One region of the Sporacetigenium sp. TC11 genome, then DNA from elsewhere that is predicted to be linked to it. Evidence: riboswitches for the same ligand, from Rfam matches in the RefSeq annotation. Region 1 holds a riboswitch; each other region holds the start of a gene.
The links. Region 1 has a riboswitch for lysine ahead of lysA (diaminopimelate decarboxylase). Riboswitches for the same ligand answer to the same signal wherever they lie in the genome.

Region 1 (3,207 bases):
TTTTAATACTTCTCTTACTTTATATAATAAAATCAATCTATTTATATCATTTGGATATTCTAAAAACATTATTGATTCAAGTATACTAGTTTTTCCGCTGTTGTTTTCTCCTATTAGTATATTTATATCTTTTGTGTCTTTTAGCTCTATACTTTTTAGCTTTCTAAAATTTTCTATTTTTATATTTTTTATATGACTCAAGTTACTTCCCCCTGCATAAAATATTGTATAACAAGCCTTTTGAATTTTCAGATTTTTTACAATATTTAAAAATATTCAACTATATATAATTCTTTCTATAGTATTATATATAGTTGAATATTTTTAAATATATAACTATTTATATTTTAATTGCTAATTATTACTTTGTGGGGTGGGGATTCTATGAATAATTCTAACGCTTTTTTTAACATTATTCAGTCTTTTATAAATACTTTTGGTATGGGGTCATATATAATATTTGTATTAGGTAGTATACTCTTATTTTGTATCTATGCTGGGGAGAAAAGTATTGCTAGTAAGGACTTTGATAGAGTCTATCTAATAGCTCTTTTTGCTTTAGTTGTATTATCGTCCTTACTTGGAGTAGGATTAGATGTATATAGATCAAGTTAATAAAAAACAAAAAACCTTATTGTGGAAAAATCCACAATAAGGTTTTAAATTATTTCACTATATGCAACTTCATCTAGGTTTATTAAACACTGTGGAATAACATCCTTAGATATTAAATCTTCATAACTTTCTCTTTTTTTGATAACATAGCTATTTCCTTCACTTACTAGAACAATAGCAGGTCTTAGTGCTTTATTGTAATTACTAGCCATTGAGTCATTATATGCACCTGTATTTAATACAGCTAATATATCGTTTCTTTCTACTATAGGTAGCTCTATATCTCTTATAAGTATATCACCTGATTCACAGCATTTTCCACCTATTGTTACTATTTCTTTTTCTATAGTATTAGCCTTATTTGCAACTATTGCAGAGTATTTAGCATCATAGAGTGCAACTCTTGGATTATCGCTTAGTCCTCCATCAATTGATACATATTTTCTAACGCCTTCTATATTTTTTATACTTCCTACATTATATAATGTTATTCCAGCGCTTCCTACAAACCATCTACCTGGCTCTATTATTACACACGGTCTTTTTAAATTTCTTCTTTCAAATTCACATTCTAATTCATTCATTACTGGTTCTAAAAACTCATTTAAACCAACTTCTATATCTCCTTCAACGTATTTTATACCAAATCCTCCACCTATATTTAAGTCCTCTATTTCATAGTCATATTCATTTTTTATGTGTTCTATCCAACCTATAGCTACTCTTAAAGCTTTTAAGTGTGATTCATTTGAAAATAGTTGAGATCCTACATGAAAGTGAATACCTTTAAAATTTATATAATTTGAATATATAGCAATTTTTATAGCCTCATCTATTTGAAGTAATGGAATTCCAAACTTCGAATCTTTTTGTCCTGTACTTATATGTCTATGAGTATTAGCACTTACCTCTGGAGTAATTCTAAATAATATATTAGCCTCTTTGTTTAAATTCTTACAAATTTCTTCTAATAACTCTAACTCACTTAAGCTATCTACTACTATTCTACCTACTCCATACTTAACCGCCATAATAAGTTCTTCTTTTGACTTATTATTTCCATGGAATATTATATCCTCCATAGGGAAATTAGAACTTATAGCAATATATAATTCCCCTCCTGAAACTACGTCTAGGCCTAGACCTTCTCTTTGTACGATTTTACACATAGCTAAATTTAATAATGCTTTTGATGCATAAACAGCTCTAACATTTTCGTATTTGTTTAAAAAACTATTTCTTACTTCTCTTCCCTTTTCTCTTAATATACTATCTGAAACTACATATAGCGGTGTTTTATATTTTTTAGCTAACTCCACAGTATTACATCCATCAAAGTATAGCGTCCCATTCACTGTCTCAATCATAATTAATCCCTCCATAAATTTTGATAAGATGGAGATTCTGCAGTAACATCTTAATCTTCGTAATAAAAAAGGCCCAAGGAACATACTATCCTTAGGCCCTTAAATACTAATTCAAAAATATTGCTTATTAGCATTCACGAACTTAAGATAGCTCTCCACAAATCTCTTTGTGACAATGTTGTACATATTTTACACAACACCAACATATAAACTTAAAGCATCATTTATACATTTCGGCGTCAACACCTTTCCTATCGTTTCACTGTGCTTATCTCCACAATAGTACTATTTGGTAACGCGACCTCTATCTTTTTGTATTTATTTTTAATAAAGTTAATTATAACACAAATTATAAATTTGTAAATATATATTTTAAAATATTATAGTAAATAATACTCCTTGCTCTACATTTTTTAGTTCATAACTTACATTATTTAATTCTAATATTTTCTTAACTATATAAAGACCTAACCCGCTTCCTCCTGTGTTTCTATTTCTTGACTTCTCTAATCTATAAAAAGGTTCAAAAACCTTAGTTAGTTTTTCTTCTTCTATAGATGCTCCAGTATTTAAAACTTCTAATACTACTTTGTTTTCTCTTTCATACAATCTGATAATTACCTTTTCTTTCTCTTTTGAGTATTTCACAGCATTACTAACTACATTTGATATTGCTTTTCTAATAAGTTGTTGGTCACCCTTTATATATAAATTATCTTGTATTTTATTTACTATAGTAAGATCTTTAGATATTAAAAAGTATTCAAAGCTTTTGGATATATCGTATACCATATTTGATATATTCATATTTTGTATATTGGGTTTAAATTCTGAGTTCTCTAGTTTATATATTTCCATCATTTCATAAACTAACTTTTCCATATGCTCCATAATATCAAAAGATCTTTTTAAGTATCTATCTCTATCTTTATAAGATCCTATGTTGTGTATCATACCTTCAAGTTGCCCTTTTACAGCGGTTATAGGTGTTTTTAATTCATGGGATATAGTGGCTACAAATATTTTTCTTTGTTCTTCTAGCTCTCTTTCTCTTTCTATATCATTTCTTAGTTTTTTATTTGCTTGTGTTAATTCATTCATAGTGTTTTGTAAGTTAAATGAAAGTTCATTAAGGCTATTTGAAAGCTGGCCTAATTCATCTTGAGAATATACTTTACATTTCGTATCAAAATCAAGTTTAATCATTCTCTGTGCTGCAAAATTT
Region 2 (3,207 bases), on a different contig from region 1:
TTCTTACAGGTCCAACTACACCTATGTATATATCGCCCTGGGTTCTTCTAGCTATATCTTCATATATGTTGTTCATCCTTATCCCTCCTGCATATAATTTCTTATTAAATTATATTTAGGGGGAAATGTTATTATTACAACTTTATATGATAAAGCTTAAAATAAGTACAAATTATTTCTCCCCCAAATAATACATAATAATATATATGCAAGCCTGTAACATTAAATACACCATACTATAAAATATATTTATAGTTCAAATGTATCATGTAGATAATTAACAGATTTTATCATATCAGATTCTTTTACTAAACAAGATATTGTCATCTCAGAATCCGATGTTTGAAGGAGTTCTATATTATTATTAGATAATACCATTACAATTCTTGCCATAACCCCTGGAACATCAGATATTTTACTTCCTATTATAGTAACCTTTGAACATTTTTGTGTTATTTCATACTCTATATTATATTTTTCTAATATGTTATTTACTATTTTCGTATTTGTAGCATCTATTATAAATGCCTTTTCTTTTATGAAGAAATTTATCATATCTATAGTTACATTATTTTTTTCCATTTCATTTAATATACTTATAAAATCTTCTTCTTTATATTTTCTTATTATGACTTGTGTAAATCCAGTTTGGTGAGCTATTGAAGTTACTAAGCTACTTTCTTCATATGTTACAAAATTTTCAAACTTAGGTCTTATGCCGCTTATTACTGTACCTTCATGTTCTAAGTTCATAGTGTTTTTTACTTTTATAGTTATATTTCCACTTTTTGCTATATCAACAGCTCTAGGGTGTATAACCTTTGCACCCTTATCTGCCATTTGAAATACCTCATCGTAATTTATATGTTTTAACACTTTAGCTGAAGGTTGTATTCTTGGATCAGCAGTCATTATACCGTCTACATCGGTATAAATCTCAACAACATCACAATTTAGGGCTTTCCCTACAGCTACAGCAGAGGTATCGCTTCCGCCTCTGCCTAAAGTAGTAATTTCTCCATCTTCTGTTATACCTTGAAATCCTGCAACTACAACGACTTTCCCTTCTGAAAGTTCTTTATATATTCTATCTGGTCTTATGTCTATTATTCTGCTATCTCCATATACTCCATTTGTTATTATTCCAGCTTGTCCTCCTGTTAAAAATACTGCATCTATTCCTTTGCTGTTTAATAAGTTAACAAATATAGATCCAGATATAACTTCTCCGCAATGCATTATCATATCTAATTCTCTTTTTGGTAAATCTTCATTCACGTTTTGGCATAATCCAACTAAAGTATCAGTTGCATATGGATCACCTTTTCTTCCCATTGCTGATACAACTATAACTACATCGTATCCATCATTTTTATAATTTTGTATTATATCACTTACCATATTCATTCTTTCCTGAGATTGTACTGATGTTCCACCAAATTTTTGCACTATTATATTCATTTATATATCCTCCTCGATGTCTTATAAATAAAAAAGAGCTTAAAGATAAAAATAACTATCTTTAAGCTCTAGAAATACTAATTCAAAACAAAAATAAGTATCTAAAAACTTAAGACAGCTCCCCACAAATATTATATATTCGTGACAGTTTTGTATATATTATATACAACCCCAACATATAAACTTAAAGCATCATTTATACATTTCGGCGTTGGCACCTTTCCCACTATATCATCGTGCTTAGCTCCACAGTAGTACTATTTGAAAACGCGACCTCTATCTTATTCTCTTATTTATTATTAAATTTTTATTTAAAAATTATTATAACATAAAAACTAGGCTATTAAAAGCCTAGTCTATCATTAACTATTTCTTCCATTTCATGTGTTTTATTTCTCATCATAAGTCCTATAACAGCTTCATTTGCATTTACTCCGTCATGAAGTACAGAATATATTGCATTAGTTATAGGCATATCTATATTAAGCTTCTTAGATACATCATAAGCTACCTCAGTAGCAGTTATACCTTCTACTACCATTTTTACTGTCGCCAAAGTTTCTTCCAAACTCTTTCCTTGTCCTATAAGAATTCCAGCTCTTCTATTTCTACTATGCATACTAGTACATGTAACTATTAAATCACCTATACCAGACAATCCAGAAAATGTATTAGGCTCAGCTCCCATAGCTACACCTAGCCTAGCTACTTCTCTTATTCCTCTAGTCATAAGAGCAGCTTTTGTATTGTCACCATATCCTAATCCATCACATACACCTGCTCCAAATGCTATTATGTTTTTTAATGCTCCACCAAGTTCTACTCCAATGACATCAGGATTTGTATAAACTCTAAATTTTGGAGTCATAAATGCATCTTGTACAAGTTCTGCATCTTTTATGTTATGTGATGCTGCAACTACTGTAGTAGGTATGTCTTTTCCAACTTCTTCTGCATGTGAAGGTCCTGATAATACAACATATTTATTATTTGGAAGTTCTTCTTTAACAACTTCAGACATTCTAAGCCCTGTTCCTTTTTCAAGTCCCTTAGCTACATCAACCAAAACTTGATTGTCATTTATTATTCCTTTTATGTTTTGGCATACAGATCTTACAGCTTGAGATGGCACAGCAAGAACTACTAATACACTATCTTTTATAGCCTCTTTTATATCAGTAGTAACATTTATATTACTAGGTATTACAACACCTGGAAGATAATCTATATTTTCTCTAGTTGTATTTATTTTATCACATTGTTCTTCACTTAAAGTCCAAAGAGATACATTATATCCTTTTTTACCTAGAACAAGTGCAAGGGCAGTCCCCCAACTTCCAGAACCCAATACACACATTTTTTCCATTATTAACACCTACCTAAATAATTTATTTAGAAATATTTTTCTTTTCCCCTAATTTTCTTTCTGTACCATTTTTAAGTCTTTTTATATTTTCTCTATGGGTGTATAAAGCAATTGCTGTAAGTATAAATCCAACTATAGCAGCTTTATTGTTTCCTATAATAACCATCGCTACAGGAAAACATGTAATCCCTAGTATTGAACCTAATGACACGTATTTTGATCTATACATAATCAAAATACTTATAGCTAAACAAATTAAAGCATAAATAGGATATATTGCAAGCATAGTACCAAGAGATGTTGCAACTCCCTTTCCACCTCTAAATCCAAGAAGTGCTGGCCAGTTATGTCCTAGAACAACAAATACAGCACCTACATAA
Region 3 (3,207 bases), 200 kb from region 1:
ATATCACCTTCAAAATACTTAGAGACTAAATCATGTGTATCTTTAGGGCATATATTTGCAACTACTGAAATCACTCCAACTCCACCTAAAGATAAAAGAGGTAAAATCATATCGTCATTTCCTGAGTATATTGCAAAACCTTCTGGAACTAATCTTCCCATTTCAGCAACTTGTGCTATATCTCCACTAGCTTCTTTTATTGCTATTATATTTTTTATCTTAGCTAGTTCAACAAGAGTTGATGGTTGTATATTAACTCCTGTTCTACCTGGTACATTATAAGCTATTATAGGTATATTTACTGAGCTTGCAATAGCTTCAAAGTGAGCTATTACGCCCCTTTGAGTGGACTTGTTATAATATGGTGTTATTACTAAAAGACCATCAACTCCATATTCTTCCGCTTTTTGACTTAAGTGTATTGAATGAGCAGTATTATTTGAACCTGTTCCTGCTATTACAGGAATTCTTTTATTAGTTTTTTCAACTACATATTTTATTACTTGAAGTTGTTCTTCGTCACTCATTGTAGATGCTTCTCCAGTAGTGCCACAAACGATTAAAGCATCTGTATTGTTTTCTATATGATATTCTACAACTTCTCCAAGCTTTTCAAAATTTACCTTACCATCCTTAAAAGGAGTAACTAAAGCAACCCCAGATCCTTTAAATAACATAAAAATCATCCCTTCTATACTAAATTATATTTTAATAAAAGCTCAGCTATTTGAACTGTATTAGTTGCAGCACCTTTTCTTATGTTGTCAGCAACTACCCACATATTAATACCATTATCTAAACTAAAATCTCTTCTAATTCTTCCAACATATACCTCATCTTTTCCTTCAACATTCAATGCTAGTGGATACTCATTTTTATCTAGATTATCAACTACTACTACTCCTTCAGTATTTCTTAAAATGTTGAATACTTCTTCAATTTCAAATTCTTTTTCAAACTCTACATTTATAGATTCACTATGTCCATAAAATACTGGAACCCTTACTGTTGTAGCTGTTACTTTAAGATCGTAATCGTTTAATATTTTTTTAGTTTCTTCTATCATTTTCATTTCTTCTTTAGTATAGCCATTGTCCATGAATACATCTATATGAGGTATACAGTTATAAGCTATCGGATGAGGATACAGTTTATTTTCATTTCCTTTTACCCCTTCTTGTAGATCTGTAATACCTTTAACTCCAGATCCAGCAACTGCTTGATATGTTGAATACACTATTCTTTTGATTTTAAATCTATCATGCAAAGCCTTTAGTGGAACTACTGCTTGAATAGTTGAGCAGTTAGGATTAGCTATTATTCCATTGTGGTTTTTTACTTCCTCTGGGTTAACCTCAGGAACTACTAGAGGAATATCCTTATCCATTCTCCAAGCACTACTATTGTCTACAGCAATAACTCCTTTTTCTCTAGCAATAGGTGCATATTTTTTACTAATATCTCCCCCTGCTGAAAATAGAGCAATGTCGATCCCCTTATCAAATGAATTTTCATTTAGTTCTTCAATTATGTAGTCCTTACCCTTAAATTGAACAGTTTCCCCAGCGGATTTTTTTGATGCAAGTAAATATAAATTTTCTATAGGAAAATCTCTTTCTTCTAGAACTTTTAAAAATGTTCTTCCTACCATACCAGTGGCACCTACTATTGCTACATTTACTTTTTTCATACCAATCACCTCAACAAATTTTTTAAAATTACTTTTTGATATTAAAAAACAGCCATGAGCAAAAGGTTCTCATGACTGTTTTATATAAAAAAATACAATTTTATACAAAGCAAATCCCTTTTGCCCCAACATGATATAGCGCGCGTTTAGAAAACTGGGCGGTAATCTAAAAACAGTACTATGCTTATTAAACATAGTCCCAACACATAAAATTTATGCATTTCGGCGGTTGCACCTTTCCTATACAGTACTCTTTACTCCCGCGGCCTCTATATCATATTGTTTATATTATTAACTTGTTTTTCTATTATTAATAGCAATCTTAACAAGTATTACAGTAATAGTCAATAATATTTCTCAAAATAATATTAATTTATTATTTTATAATTTTAGTCTTCTATATTTTCCCCTATATTATAAGCTTTTCTAAGTAATTTATCATTATGTCTAGTAGAATCTTTTTCAAATGCCTTAGTAGATATAATAGTCTTATGTATTTCAAGTCCCATACCTTTTAAGTGCTTAGCTGTATATCTAAAATAATTTCCAAATATAAAAGAAAATGGAGCTGCTTGTGAATATACCATTATAAGCTTTTTCTTTCCAAACCTTGGAGTATGACTTACTTTATCTATTTCTGTTAAAGGGTAAAATCTATCTAATAATAACTTTGTTTGCGCTGATACTTGGCAGATATATACAGGTGAACCTATTATAATATAATCCGCATTTTTTACATCTTCATAAACTTCAGTCATATCATCTTTGATAATACAACTATTGTGTTTTCTACAATAAAGACATCCCTGACACCCTTTTATATTCATATCATTTAAATAATAAATTTTACTTTTTACATTATTTTTAGCAGACCCATTTATTACTTCTTGAACTAATGTATCTATATTTCCATTTTTTCTCGGGCTTCCTACAAAAGCCACTACATTTGCCATATATATTCCCCCTACTTCATGTCTTTATTAAAATATTCTAAGTTTGAATATACTCTCTTTAAATAAGATTCAAATTTAACTATCTCTTCATTAGTAAATCCTTTGTAATATATATTTCCCATAGTTTTTACTACTTCTTCATATTCAGAAACTATATCGTCAGACTTCTTATTAAGAGAAATCAATGTCTTTCTTTTATCCTCAGTACTTATTTCTTTATTTATATATCCACCCTCTTCTAACCTATCTAACATACTTGTAAGAGTTGATTTTCCTAGTGATAACTCATTTCCTAAATCATTTATAGCTATCTGTCCTTTTTTATTTAATACAAATAATATTTTGCCCTGAGCATTATTTATCTCTTTTACTTTTTTAGATTTTAATAACCTGGTGAACAATCTTCCAGACAAGAAGTTTATTTTACTTATTAATAACCCACCTAATCTACCTTCAGTCAATATTATCACCCTTTCTAACTTATTATATAGTACTATATAGTACCATCTTAGTCAAATTCATTTTATCTTCTAAATATAACAAATGAATCTGCAAGATTATAAA
Region 4 (3,207 bases), on a different contig from region 1:
AAAGGTACTAAGAGAAACCTTCAATCTGTAATATTAGACACGAAAGCTCCAATCAAGCATATAAATGGAGACACATTAGACAACAGAAAATCTAACTTAGAAATTGTAAATCCAAAAGAAAAAAATGAATATGAAGTTATAGACGATGAAACTATAGCAGTAATATTAAAAGATAAATACGGTAAGCCTCAAGCAAAAGCTTTAATATCATCTGAAGACTTAGATGAATTAGTAAACGACAATTATACATGGGTTTATCATAAGGGTTATAGACAAGCTCAAGTTATAGCTCATACTCCAAATGGTAAAATTCGCATGGAAGATGTTATAATGAAGCCAGGTGAAGAAGAAAGAGTTCATCATATAAACCTAAATCCATTGGATAACAGAAAAAAGAATTTAGAAAATAAAATAATTGAAAATGAAAATTCAGAAAGTGAAAATGAAGTTGAATAATTAAAAATATTTTCTGAAAATTTCGATTAAAAATTCAAAAATACAATTGACAATATATGGATTAAAATATATAATGAAAACAAGAAATAGTATGAAAGTTATAAACAAGATTAAAAAAGTAAAAATTTTAACATAAATAGAGGTGCAGGGGGAAGGGTAGCTTTTAGATGTTAAGGATAAGAACATCCGATACTGAAAGTGAATGGTTTCTTTGCCGAAAGAATATATTTGTTCTTGAGTATGTTCTTGGGTATAGAGCAGAAGTGCCCTATAACTGCCATAGATTGTTATGGAGAGCTATTTATGTAGTGAAAAGAAAAATTTTCATTGCATAAATAGCTTTTTTTATGCATATATATTTGTATAAGTACGAGCTAATTAATTTTTAATCGATTTCCAAAAATTTACATAAAAAGCCAAAAATGGGATTGACAATAATTAGTCAAAGATATACAATCAAATCAAGAATATTATAAACATTATAAATAAAGGCAAAATTAAAAATTGGCATAAATAGAGGTGCAAGGAAAAGGGTAACTTTTAGATGTTAAGGATAAGAACGTCCGATACTAAAAGCGAATGGTTTCTTTGCCGAAAGAATATATTTGTTCTTAAGTATGTTCTTGGGTATAGAGCAGAAATGCCCTATAACTGCCATAAGATATTATGGAGAGCTATTTATGTAGTGAAAAGAAGGATTTTCATTACATTTATAGCTTTTTTCTATTGTAGAAAAAAGCACTGAAAATCTTTCAGTGCCTTTTATTTATAAACATTAATAATAGAAGACAATAAAAAAGGGGGAATAACAATGGAATTTTGTTTTTCAAAAGAGCATAATATGCTCCAAAAAATGTATAAGGAATTTGCAGATAAAGAGGTAAAGCCTTTTGCCCATGAGGTAGATGAAAAGGAAGAATTTCCTATAAAAACTGTTAAAAAATTAGCAAAGTATGGCTTTATGGGAATACCTTTTCCTAAGGAATATGGAGGTCAAGGTGCAGATAATTTAGCTTATGCTATGGCGGTAGAAGAATTATCTAAGGTTTGTGGAACTACTGGGGTAATAGTTTCTGCTCATACTTCATTATGTGCAGCACCTATTTATGAATTTGGAACAGAGGCTCAAAAACAAAAATATTTAACTCCGCTAGCAAAGGGAGAAAAATTAGGGGCATTTGGATTAACTGAACCTAATGCAGGAACTGATGCTGCTGGTCAACAAACTATAGCAGTTTTAGATGGAGATGAATACATAATAAATGGTTCTAAGATATTTATAACTAATGCAGGATATGCAGATACTTACATAGTTATGGCAATGACAGATAAAAGTAAAGGGACAAAGGGTATATCAGCATTCATAGTTGAAAAAGGAACTGAAGGATTTAGCATAGGAAAACAAGAGCACAAACTTGGAATAAAGGGTTCTGCAACTTGTGAACTTATATTTGAAAACTGTAGAATTCCAAAAGAAAACTTACTTGGAAAAGAAGGTAAGGGATTTGGTATTGCTATGAAAACACTAGACGGTGGACGTATAGGAATAGCAGCTCAAGCATTAGGTATAGCTCAAGGAGCAATAGATGAAACTGTTTCTTATGTAAAAGAAAGAAGACAATTTGGAAAACCTATATCATATTTCCAAAATACGCAATTCCAGGTTGCAGATATGAGTACAAAAACTGAAGCAGCAAGAATGCTTGTTTACAAGGCTGCTAAGACTAAAGACCTAGGGGTAACTTTCTCTAAAGAAGCTGCAATGGCAAAATTATATGCTTCAGAAACAGCAATGGAAGTTACAACAAAGGCAGTACAGTTACATGGTGGATACGGATATACAAGAGAATATCCAGTAGAGAGAATGATGAGAGATGCAAAGATAACAGAAATATATGAAGGAACTTCAGAAGTTCAAAGAATGGTTATAGCGGCTAACGTACTTAAATAAACAGGGGGGATTAAACATGAATATAGTTGTTTGTATAAAACAAGTACCAGATACTACAGAAGTTAGACTTGATCCTAAAACAGGAACATTAATAAGAGATGGGATACCAAGTATTATAAATCCAGATGATAAGAGTGGACTTGAAGCAGCTCTAAGATTAAAAGATGAAATTGGAGCAAATATTACAGTAATTACAATGGGGCCACCACAAGCTGAAGAAGCATTAAGAGAAGCATTTGCAATGGGTGTAGATAGAGCAATACTTTTAACTGATAGAGCATTTGCAGGTGCAGATACATGGGCTACATCAAGTACAATAGCAGGAGCACTTAAAAAATTAGATTACGATTTAATAATAGCTGGAAGACAGGCAATAGATGGAGATACAGCACAAGTTGGACCTCAAATAGCAGAACATTTACAAATACCTCATGTAAGTTATGTTGAGGATTTAGATATATATGAAAAAGATATTATATTAAAAAGAGTATTTGAAGATGGATATCACAAAATAAAGGTTAAAACTCCATGTCTTATAACTACATTAAAGGAAATGAATGAACCTAGATACATGAGTGTAGGGGGCATATTTGATGCTTATAGAGAAAAGCAAGTAGAGATATGGACTGTAAATGATATAGAAGTTGACATGGCAAATATGGGTCTTAAAGGTTCTCCTACTAAAGTTAAAAAATCATTTACTAAGGGAGCAAAGAGTGCTGGAAAAGTATTTGAAGTAGATGCAAAAGAGGGAGCAAAAATAATAGTTGAAAAACTAAAGGAAAAATACATTATATAAC

Region 2: it holds a riboswitch for lysine, as region 1 does, so the genes downstream of both, dapG (aspartate kinase) here and lysA (diaminopimelate decarboxylase) in region 1, are expected to answer to the same signal.
Region 3: it holds a riboswitch for lysine, as region 1 does, so the genes downstream of both, ACUSRV_RS05650 (aspartate-semialdehyde dehydrogenase) here and lysA (diaminopimelate decarboxylase) in region 1, are expected to answer to the same signal.
Region 4: it holds a riboswitch for lysine, as region 1 does, so the genes downstream of both, ACUSRV_RS12150 (acyl-CoA dehydrogenase) here and lysA (diaminopimelate decarboxylase) in region 1, are expected to answer to the same signal.

The regions. Positions count from the first base shown of each region.
Region 1 covers NZ_JBYVNY010000002.1:345,244-348,450, reverse strand. The annotation lists gene ACUSRV_RS04660 (AAA family ATPase) at 1-201, opposite strand, end outside; gene ACUSRV_RS04655 (hypothetical protein) at 385-615, shown strand; gene lysA (diaminopimelate decarboxylase) at 660-1,982, opposite strand; lysine riboswitch at 2,123-2,297, opposite strand; gene ACUSRV_RS04645 (sensor histidine kinase) at 2,355-3,207, opposite strand, start outside.
Region 2 covers NZ_JBYVNY010000001.1:424,858-428,064, forward strand. The annotation lists gene spoIVA (stage IV sporulation protein A) at 1-76, opposite strand, end outside; gene dapG (aspartate kinase) at 250-1,461, opposite strand; lysine riboswitch at 1,569-1,748, opposite strand; gene ACUSRV_RS02090 (NAD(P)H-dependent glycerol-3-phosphate dehydrogenase) at 1,805-2,827, opposite strand; gene plsY (glycerol-3-phosphate 1-O-acyltransferase PlsY) at 2,850-3,207, opposite strand, start outside.
Region 3 covers NZ_JBYVNY010000002.1:540,325-543,531, forward strand. The annotation lists gene dapA (4-hydroxy-tetrahydrodipicolinate synthase) at 1-677, opposite strand, end outside; gene ACUSRV_RS05650 (aspartate-semialdehyde dehydrogenase) at 692-1,690, opposite strand; lysine riboswitch at 1,819-1,970, opposite strand; gene ACUSRV_RS05655 (flavodoxin family protein) at 2,080-2,643, opposite strand; gene ACUSRV_RS05660 (MarR family winged helix-turn-helix transcriptional regulator) at 2,655-3,104, opposite strand.
Region 4 covers NZ_JBYVNY010000008.1:79,958-83,164, reverse strand. The annotation lists gene ACUSRV_RS12155 (hypothetical protein) at 1-456, shown strand, start outside; lysine riboswitch at 586-764, shown strand; lysine riboswitch at 963-1,141, shown strand; gene ACUSRV_RS12150 (acyl-CoA dehydrogenase) at 1,268-2,407, shown strand; gene ACUSRV_RS12145 (electron transfer flavoprotein subunit beta) at 2,424-3,206, shown strand.